3 regions of the Rhizobium sp. BK491 genome follow, and region 3 is predicted to be linked to each of the others. Evidence: predicted binding sites of a transcription regulator. Region 3 holds the regulator's gene; each other region holds the start of a gene.
What was found. The regulator PhoB, encoded in region 3, activates phosphate uptake and scavenging genes when phosphate is short. The targets are predictions, from matches to a motif close to TGTCATNNANCTGTCAT.

Region 1: a site for PhoB is predicted at 1,987-2,003, ahead of FHX05_RS19315 (acetoacetate decarboxylase). Genes of this name have one in related genera too.
Region 2: a site for PhoB is predicted at 1,662-1,678, ahead of FHX05_RS01325 (esterase-like activity of phytase family protein). Genes of this name have one in related genera too.

What each region holds. Positions count from the first base shown of each region.
Region 1 is NZ_JACIAR010000004.1:201,133-204,411, reverse strand. It holds gene FHX05_RS19320 (patatin-like phospholipase family protein) at 1-1,145, opposite strand, end outside; gene FHX05_RS19315 (acetoacetate decarboxylase) at 1,182-1,928, opposite strand; gene FHX05_RS19310 (3-hydroxybutyrate dehydrogenase) at 2,134-2,922, shown strand; gene ppk2 (polyphosphate kinase 2) at 3,020-3,279, shown strand, end outside.
Region 2 is NZ_JACIAR010000001.1:245,807-249,085, reverse strand. It holds gene FHX05_RS01325 (esterase-like activity of phytase family protein) at 5-1,492, opposite strand; gene FHX05_RS01320 (DUF502 domain-containing protein) at 1,734-2,426, opposite strand; gene glmS (glutamine--fructose-6-phosphate transaminase (isomerizing)) at 2,603-3,279, opposite strand, start outside.
Region 3 is NZ_JACIAR010000002.1:413,648-416,926, forward strand. It holds gene pstA (phosphate ABC transporter permease PstA) at 1-167, shown strand, start outside; gene pstB (phosphate ABC transporter ATP-binding protein PstB) at 182-997, shown strand; gene phoU (phosphate signaling complex protein PhoU) at 1,049-1,762, shown strand; gene phoB (phosphate regulon transcriptional regulator PhoB) at 1,794-2,477, shown strand; gene FHX05_RS09925 (GcrA family cell cycle regulator) at 2,567-3,103, opposite strand.

The DNA.
Region 1 (3,279 bases), on a different contig from region 3:
TCCCGGTGGAGATCGTGGATGGCGACCGCATCATCCGTGAAGGGCGGCAACAGCCAGTCGGTATGGCGCAGCGTCCGCTTCGTATCCTCGAGGCCCATATCCCAGTGCTCTCGCATCGAGGTGCCAGAGAACTCGTAATCCTTGGCGTGACCTTCGTAGTTCTTGTGCTGATAGATCAGGTGCACAATGTTGACGACACCGGCATCGGAATAATCTGCGATCAGTTCTTCCTCTTCCGCGGTCAGCTGATCCCTAGGGACACGCTTCAGCGCACCCAGGAGCTTCATCTTCAGCCCGTGAATGCGCTTGAAATTATCGGTGTTCTGCCGCGTGCGGCTCGAATACATGATGTCCTTGTGGCGCGAAAGGACATCCGGCATGCTGCGCGGCAGGACGCCGCGAGCGCTGAAGAGATCCACCTGGAAAACGAGCGAACTGCGGTCTTCTTCCTGATCGAGCAGATATTGCAGCGGCGTGTTGGAGACGATGCCGCCGTCCCAGTAATATTCGCCCTCGATGCGGATGGACGGGAGCGCCGGCGGCAGAGCGCCGCTCGCCATGATGTGCTCGGGGCCGATGCGGATATTGTCGGTGTCGAAGTAGACGAAGTTGCCGGTACGCACATTCACCGCGCCGACGCTGAAACGCTTCTTGCCGTCATTCAGCACGTCGAAATCGATAAGCATTTCCAGCGTCTTCTTGAGGTCTGCCGAGTCATAGAAGCTGGTGGCACCTTCCGCACCCGGCAGCTCCAGCCAGGGATTGGGAAAGCGCGGCTTGAAGAAGCCGGGCTGGCCCATGGTCATCGTCATCCACGAGCTGGTGCGGTTGCGGATATCGCGAAAGAAATCGCCTTCGGGCGTATAGGCCCAGATCTTGCGGCCGGAGATGATCTGCCAGAATTGCTCCAGACGTTGCAGCCGCCGACCAGGCTCGTTGCCGGCGATGATCGCGGCATTGACCGCGCCGATCGAGACGCCGGAAAGCCAGGTCGGCTCGCATCCCGCTTCGGCAAGCGCCTCGTAGACGCCGGCCTGATAGGCGCCGAGCGCGCCGCCCCCCTGGAAAACCAGAGCGACGCGATCATATTGAGCGGCAATTTCCGGGATAGTCGGGGCTGCGGCCTTGGTGTTTCGTTCAAGCACGGTCCGTCTCCAGCATAAAATAGCAATGAGGTTTGGTTATCTGCGCTCTGCGAGATAGTCGTGAACGACTTCGCCGAGGCCGAGCGTCAGATCGGCGGTGAAATGAACCGCGGAAACCACTTCCAGCACAGGCAGCCGCGCGACGTCCGCCATGACATGCGGCCTGAGATCGAGGGCGGCTGGCGAGGTCCAGGCTTCCTTGATGGTGATATCGGTTAAGTAGTAGCGCACAAGCTCGCAGATGCGCGGGGTGGCGTCGACATGCGGCACGATCTTGATCAGGAAGTTGGGTTCCGAGAGAGCGGACAGAAGCGGTCCCTGGTCGATCGGCTTGTGCTTGTAACCCATCGTTCCCGTGGCGCAAAGGACGCTGCCATAATGCAGCGTGCCGACGATGACCTCGCCCTCGTTGACGATCTTCGGACTGGCTAGTTTTTTCGGGAAGCCCCAGATCTCGCGGCCGCCGGTGATCGGCGCATCGTCATCCAGATACATGGAGTGGACATAGCCGCCCTTTTGTCCACGATAGGTCACCAGGATGACCTGTCCGGTCTCGGTATAATCACCGAAGCCAGTGGAATCCGGCATGCGGATGAATTCGTATTTCACCAGCGGCTCGTCGATTTCGAGCGGGGCCGGCACGACGGCCTCAAGCGCCTCGCGCGAGGTCCGGTAGGTGATGATGATATATTCGCGATCGAAGAACCGATAAGGCCCCGGAGGATAGGAGGGATTGGTCAGCGGCATTGCATAGGCATGCTTGAGAATGTCTTCGACCTTCATCGTATTTTCCGTCGTTGGAGGAAACAGCGAGGCGCCGGCGGCAAATTTGCACGGTTGCATGACAGTGAAGTGTCAGGTGCCGAAGGGTTGCGGCGAGAGGCGAAACCGCACTGTTATCAAAGCGACATATCCGGCTGGCAGTGTGCACCCATCTTGAGCATTTCCCTTTACCCAACCACGTCATTACGATTGCAGGAGTTGCATCATGGGTTCGTTGACTTCGAAGAATGCGCTGGTCACCGGTTCGACGAGCGGTATCGGGCTTGCGATTGCGCGCGCCTTTGCCGCTGAAGGCGCGAATGTCACGATCAACGGCCTTGGCGATGCCGATGCGATCGAAAAGGAACGCGCTGCCATCGAGGCCGATTTCGGCGTGAAGTGCCGCTACTCCGGCGCCAACATGATGAATGGCGAGGAAGTGACATCCATGGTGCGCGAAGCCGAGGAAGCCTTCGGCAGCCTCGATATTCTCGTCAACAATGCCGGCATCCAGTTCGTTGCCCCGATCGAGGAATTTCCTGACGACAAGTGGGAAGCGATCATCCGCATCAACCTGCTTGCTGCCTTCTACGCCATCAAGGCTGCCATCCCCGGCATGAAGGCGCGCAAATGGGGCCGCATCATCAACACGTCCTCGGCGCATGCGCTGGTCGCCTCGCCTTTCAAGTCGGCCTATGTGTCGGCCAAGCACGGCATTACCGGTCTCACCAAGACCATCGCTCTCGAAGCCGCCCAGAACGGCGTGACCGTCAACTCCATCGCGCCCGGCTATGTCTGGACGCCGCTCGTCGAGAAGCAGATCCCCGAGACGATGAAGGCGCGCAATATGACGGAAGAGCAGGTCAAGCATGATGTGCTGCTCGCCGCCCAGCCGACGAAGGAATTCGTGACTGTGGATGAAGTCGCAGCCATCGCCGTCTTCCTGTGCGGCGATGCCGCCAAGCAGATTACCGGCACGACGCTTTCCGTCGACGGCGGCTGGACCGCCGAATAATACCGAAACCCATAGCCGGTATTTGTTCGAGGACCATACCGGCTTTCCGCGGCCGCAGGCCGCGGCACCAACATGAAAACAGAGCAGGAGGCGCACAATGACCGATGAAACCCAGGACCCGCTCAGCCGCATCAAGGATGAGATCGTCGACAGTTTCGACGAAGAGCTGGAGATGCAGCTCGAAGAGGACCGTATCGACGAGCTGGTTGCCGAAGGGCTTGTCAGCGAAGGCGAGGCAACCCTCGACCGCAGGGTCTATTTCCGCGAACTGTTCCGTCTTCAGCATGAGCTCGTGCGCCTGCAGGATTGGGTGCAGTACAAGAAGCTCAAGGTCGTTGTGCTGTTCGAAGGCCGCGA
Region 2 (3,279 bases), on a different contig from region 3:
CAGATCACTTTGCGGCGAGACCGGGAATGGTAACCTGGAATACCTGGAACATGGTATCGACATCCGCGCCACTATCATCCTTGTAGGCAGCGCCGACCTGGAAACCATCCTGGGTGATGAAGTCGTTGTCATTGGCGACGAACAGGAAGTAATCGTCAGGCAGCTTCAGATCCTGAACGCTGACGAGCGACATGGCCTCCCACTTTTCCGAGAGGTTGTTTCTGTCGTTCGGCGCGCCGTTATGCAGACCAAAGCGCGCTAGATCGGCGCTGTCGTTGATATCGATGAAATTGCTGACTACCGCCGGCTTGACTGAAGGATCAAGAACGCCCTTCGGCGCGACAGCTGTGTCGCCGTCGAACTTGCCGCCGGCAATATCGGTGGCAGCGGAAACATCGACAGCCACAACGCTGCGATAGAGCGACTTATCGCCCTTCTGGCCGTAGCCATTGTTGCTATCGCGCGCCAGCATCAGGAAGCTTGTCGGTGAGAGCGCCACGATTTCGCTCTGGGCGGCAACGGCTGTCTTACCCTTCTCATTGGTGAACACCGGCAGAGGCACGACATATTCGTGCACCAGCTTCAGATTTGCAGAGTCGGCGGCATCATAGACAAGCGCGCGGGTATTCTGGCGCGTGGAGCTGGAATCGCCGCCATCTTGGCGAGTCGCGGACTGGAGCACGACGATCAGGAACTTACCGTCCGGGGTCAGAGACATGCCCTCGAAGCCTTGGTTGTTCTGGCGCCCGCTGGTCGGATCTTTCGGATCGGGAGCGGTTTCGCCAGGGCCGGGATTGTTCGAGGAAAAATTCACGGCGCCGTGGCGCATCGGCAGAAACGCGGCCGGTGGTGCCGTGGCCGAGATCATCAGCCCATCCGCCGAGAAGCGGTAGATATAGGGACCGTATTCATCGCTGATGAACATCGAACCATCGGGCAGCCGGGCAATGGCTTCGTTGTCGAGCGAGACCTTACCGTTTGGTGCCTGTGGCAAAAGTGGCAAGCCGCCTTCCGCCTGGCGAGCGCCGTTGGCTGGGTCAAGGCCAGTGGTTTCGTTGCCCTTGTTGTCTTTCAACAGCAGCGTATCCGCGAGCTTGGCTTCGACGCCCGCCTGTTCCTGGCCGGCTGGAGGTGTCGCACCGGGGGCAACCGGCGTCAGCTTGATATCGATGGTGTTGAGACGCGCACGGTAATCCGTGGTGCCGGCGACATTATAGCCGCGGTCCGGCAGCAGCCACAGCGAGCCCTTGTAGGTGCCGTCAGCGTTGCGGGTCCAGCTCTTGGTGTCGATTGACATGCCTGAACCGGAGCCGAAAGTCTCACCGAACTTATCGCGCTGATTGGCCGGAATGCGGCCGATCGCGACGCGGCCTTTATTGACCAGCTTAACACCGTCAATCGTCACGGAATTATCCGCCAGCGCCAGCATTGGAGCCGTGAAAACAAATGTGGCAAGCGCTGCCGACAGCAGCGGCAAGCTCTTCGAACGCATATATCTCAAAACCATATCCTCCTAATTAAAAACTTTGTGAAGGCAACGACATCCATCTCCGGCCGTTTCGGACCGCGTTGGAGAACCGCAGCTCGGTGCCTGTGCCCCGAACATACGATGCTGAGATACGTGCGATTATCTGCCCCGACTGACGATCTAAGGCGTCAATATGATAGAGGCATGACAATTCGCGCAGAACGCGAAGGCATTGATCCAACTATTAGAAGATGAGCAATTGAGGTTAAGGAGCCACGGGAACCCGCTGCCGCAATTCCTTGGCTGCGACCAGCTTCTCGTATTCCGGCGCCACAAGGCCGCCCGAAATCAGCAGCTTGGCGCCATCTTCAGGGCTCATATCGAGCACCGTGATCTTTTCGCGCGGAACGAAAACCAGAAATCCGGCCGTCGGTACGGGCGTCGGTGGCAGGAACACCGCCACCATGTCCTGACCCATGGCATTGAATTTCGAAGCGATCTCGCCTTTGGCATCCGTGGATATGAAGACCATGGACCAGAGGCCGGGGCTCGGATACTCGATCAGCCCTACCTTCTTGAACGAACTGCCCTGCTCTTTGAGCACAGTCTCGAAGATCTGCTTGACGCTCTTATAGATGGTTCGCACCAGCGGCACGCGATTGACGATCGACTCGCCGAAGCGGACGATGCTCTGACCGATCAGGTTCTTGGCCAGAAAGCCGACGATCGTGATGAAGATCATCGCGATCACCAGGCCGGTACCGGGAACGGCGAAGTTCAGATAGCTTTCGGGATCGTAGCGCGCGGGAATATAGGGGCGAACCCAGCTATCGGCCCAATGGACGACGGACCAGGTCAGCCATAGGGTAATGGCGATCGGGGCACAGATAATCAGGCCGGCCAGGAAATTGTTTCTGATCCGCGTCGTCACGGACATTTTGATGAGTTTTTCAGTCATTCGCCGCTCGAAAACTCCGTCCCGTCGCTACCGCTTCCCGGCAAACCCTCCCCACCATCTCTGTGGGCGAATCGTGCCAGAAATTAGCGCGGCATACAACCCGCTAGCCAGATCTGTGAGCCCAACAAGCGATCGACTCACGAGGACGTGACGGCAAATGCGCGGCGGAAGGAATCCTATTCCACGGTGACCGATTTGGCGAGATTGCGCGGCTGATCGACATCCGTGCCCATGAACACGGCCGTATGATAGGCAAGCAATTGAATCGGCAGCGAGAATATGATCGGGGCTATGATCTCGTCCACGACGGGCAAGGTGATCGTCGCCATGGTCGGCAATGTCGATGCGGCAGCGCCAATTTCATCTGTGATGAAGATGATTCGGCCGCCGCGAGCCGCGACTTCCTGCATGTTGGAAACGGTCTTGTCGAAGAAGCGGTCATGCGGGGCGATGACGATAACGGGCATGTTCTCGTCGATCAGCGCAATCGGCCCATGCTTCAATTCGCCGGCCGCATAGCCCTCCGCGTGGATGTAGGAAATCTCCTTGAGCTTCAGCGCGCCTTCCATGGCGAGGGGGAAGCTGGTGCCGCGGCCGAGATAGAGCACATCCTTGAACTTCGAGATCTCGCGCGACAGGCTTTCCATCTGCGGCTGGATGATATTCAGAACATTCGCCATGATACGCGGCATCTCGACGAGATGGCGCACCATTTCCTGTTCATTTTCAGCGCTGATGGTACCTCGAGCGACGCCGGCTCCAATCGCCAGCGAGGCAAGAACGGCAAGCTGGCAGGTGAAAGCCTTCGTCGAGGCGACACCGATTTCCGGGCCGGCCAGGATTGGAAACACGG
Region 3 (3,279 bases):
TCGATCCTTCGACGGCGCTGCCGGTGCAGATCTACATGTGGGCGAGCGAAGCCGAGCGTGCCTTCGTCGAAAGAACGTCCGGCGCCATCATCGTCCTGCTCTTCTTCCTCGTCGCGATGAACATCGGTGCCATCCTGCTGCGCCGCCGCTTCGAGCGGCGCTGGTAAGGGAGGGCCGGGGAATGAACATGATGACGGAAGCCGCAAGCGAAAGAGCCTTGGCCAAGAAGATGACCACGATCCCTTACAAGATGATCGGCCAGGACGTTTCTGTGTTCTACGGCGACAAGCGGGCGCTCTTCGACGTCAATCTGAAGATCCGCGCCAATACCGTCACGGCTTTGATCGGCCCTTCCGGTTGCGGCAAGTCCACCTTCCTGCGCTGCCTCAACCGCATGAACGATACGATCGAGACCTGCCGGGTCACCGGCAAAATCACGCTCGACGATCAGGATGTCTACGACGACAGCATCGACGTGGTGGAGTTGCGCGCCCGCGTCGGCATGGTCTTCCAGAAGCCCAACCCGTTCCCAAAGTCCATCTTTGAGAACGTCGCCTACGGCCCGCGCATCCATGGCCTGCATCGCTCAAAGGCCGATCTCGAGCATATCGTCGAGACCAGCCTGCAGAAGGCCGGTCTCTGGGGCGAGGTCAAGGATCGGCTCCATGATGCCGGCACGAGTCTATCGGGCGGTCAGCAGCAGCGTCTGTGCATCGCCCGCGCCGTCGCGGTCAGTCCGGAGGTCATCCTGATGGACGAGCCATGCTCGGCGCTCGATCCGATCGCGACCGCCAAGGTCGAGGATCTCATCCACGAGCTGCGGGAGAATTTCACCATCGTCATCGTGACGCATTCCATGCAGCAGGCAGCCCGCGTCTCGCAGCGTACCGCAATGTTCCATCTCGGCCATCTGGTCGAGGAGAACGACACCGATAAGATGTTCACCAATCCCGACGATTTCCGCACGCAGGATTACATCATGGGCCGTTTTGGTTGATGATGTCAGGCGCGCGGCTCATTTCACACAGTTCACCTTGAGGATAGAAAAATGGTCTCCACTCACATTCTCTCTGCCTATGACGAAGACCTGAAGTTCCTGACGCGCCGCATTGCTGAAATGGGCGGCCTGGCAGAGCAGATGGTTAGCGACAGCGTACGCGCGCTGGTCAATAGCGACGCTGCCCTGGCCCAGAAGGTCATCTCCGACGACGTCGTTCTCGACCATGCCGAGCGCGAAGTCGGCGACAAGGCGATCGTTACCATCGCCCGCCGTCAGCCGATGGCGGCGGACCTGCGTGAAATCATGGGCTCGATCCGCATCGCATCCGATCTGGAGCGCGTCGGCGATCTCGGCAAGAACACCGCAAAGCGCGTCATCGCCGTCCAGGGCACCGGTGTCCCGCGCCGTCTCGCCCGCGGCATCGAGCATCTCTCCGAACTGGCGCTGAGCCAGCTCAAGGAAGTTCTGGATGTCTACGCGACCCGCTCGCCGGACAAGGCCGTATCGATCCGCGAACGCGACGAGGAAATCGACGCCATGTACACCTCGCTCTTTCGCGAGATGCTGACCTACATGATGGAAGATCCGCGCAACATCACCACCTGCACGCATCTTCTCTTCTGCGCCAAGAACATCGAGCGCATCGGCGACCATGCCACCAACATCGCCGAGACGATCTATTACATGGCGACGGGCGCGCAGCCGGAAGGCGAGCGCCCGAAGGACGATACCGCCAATACCGTCGGCGCAGTGACCGAATAATCCGAAAGCGAAGAAAGGAGACCATAGGCGCATGGTTCCGAGAGTTGCTGTTGTAGAAGACGAGGAAGCGCTCAGCGTTCTGCTGCGCTACAATCTTGAGGCCGAAGGCTTCGAGGTAGACACGATCCTCAGAGGCGATGAGGCCGAGCTGCGTCTCCAGGAGCGCATCCCCGATCTCCTGATCCTCGACTGGATGCTGCCCGGCGTATCGGGCATCGAGCTCTGCCGCCGGCTGCGTATGCGGCCGGAGACGGAGCGCCTGCCGATCATCATGCTGACGGCCCGCGGCGAGGAAAGCGAGCGCGTGCGCGGGCTTTCGACCGGCGCGGACGATTATGTCGTCAAGCCGTTCTCTACGCCGGAGCTGATGGCTCGCGTCAAGGCGATGCTGCGGCGTGCCCGCCCGGAGGTTCTCTCCACAGTGCTGCGTTGCGGCGATATCGAGCTGGATCGCGAAACCCATCGCGTCCACCGCAAGAGCCGCGAAGTGCGGCTGGGGCCGACGGAATTCCGCCTGCTGGAGTTCCTGATGTCCTCGCCGGGCCGGGTCTTCTCGCGTTCGCAGCTGCTCGACGGCGTATGGGGTCACGATATCTACGTCGACGAACGCACGGTCGACGTCCATGTCGGCCGCCTGCGCAAGGCGCTCAATTTCTCCAATATGCAGGATGTCATTCGCACCGTTCGCGGCGCGGGCTACTCCATGGAGGCCTGAACGGCGATACCCGATCAGGCATCAACATAGCGGCGGAAACAGAAAACGGGCCTCAAGGGCCCGTTTCTTTATCTTAGTCATCAAGCCTCTCAGCCACGCGGCTGGGCCGGCCTACGCCGCTCATGCACCGGCTGGTAGGCCAGGCGCTGATGGTAGGTGCAGTAAGGCGATGAATCTGGGCTCTCGTTGCCGCAGAAATGGAAATCGTCCTTCAGCGGATCGCCGACCGGCCACTTGCAGGTGCGCTCCGTCAGTTCCGTCAGGCCGAGGCGGCGGGAGATCGGAACGACGACGTTCGATGCCGGGCGATACTGGATTTCGTTGACGGAATCGATCTCGATCTCTTCCTTCAGCATGGTTGCGCCCTGCTGGCGGGCAACCACCGTGCGGGTAGCAACGCGCGATCCGTAGGTCGCAGCGCGAGGTGCCGCTGCGCTGCGCTTCGGCGTGCGCGCTGCGGTTGTCGCGCCGCCCGCCTTCGCTCGGCCGGGGAGGTTCAGGCGATGCACCTTGCCGATGACGGCATTACGGCTCACGCCACCGAGCTGCGCAGCGATCTGGCTGGCGCTCAACCCTTCGGACCATAGCTTTTTCAGCTTCTCGACGCGTTCGTCTGTCCAATTCATGCCCTGTCTCCGCTGTCGCGTTTCCGATGGCAGAATCCCTCACCATTGCCTCGCATGGTATCGAGGCGCGAAACGCTCTAAAATTGTGGTGACTAGTTCCGCCGCATGCAGTCTAGCAATTGGTTTTTAACCTAGTGTGAGGCTGACTCCGTGACAAGAGTCGCGGGAATCTTGAG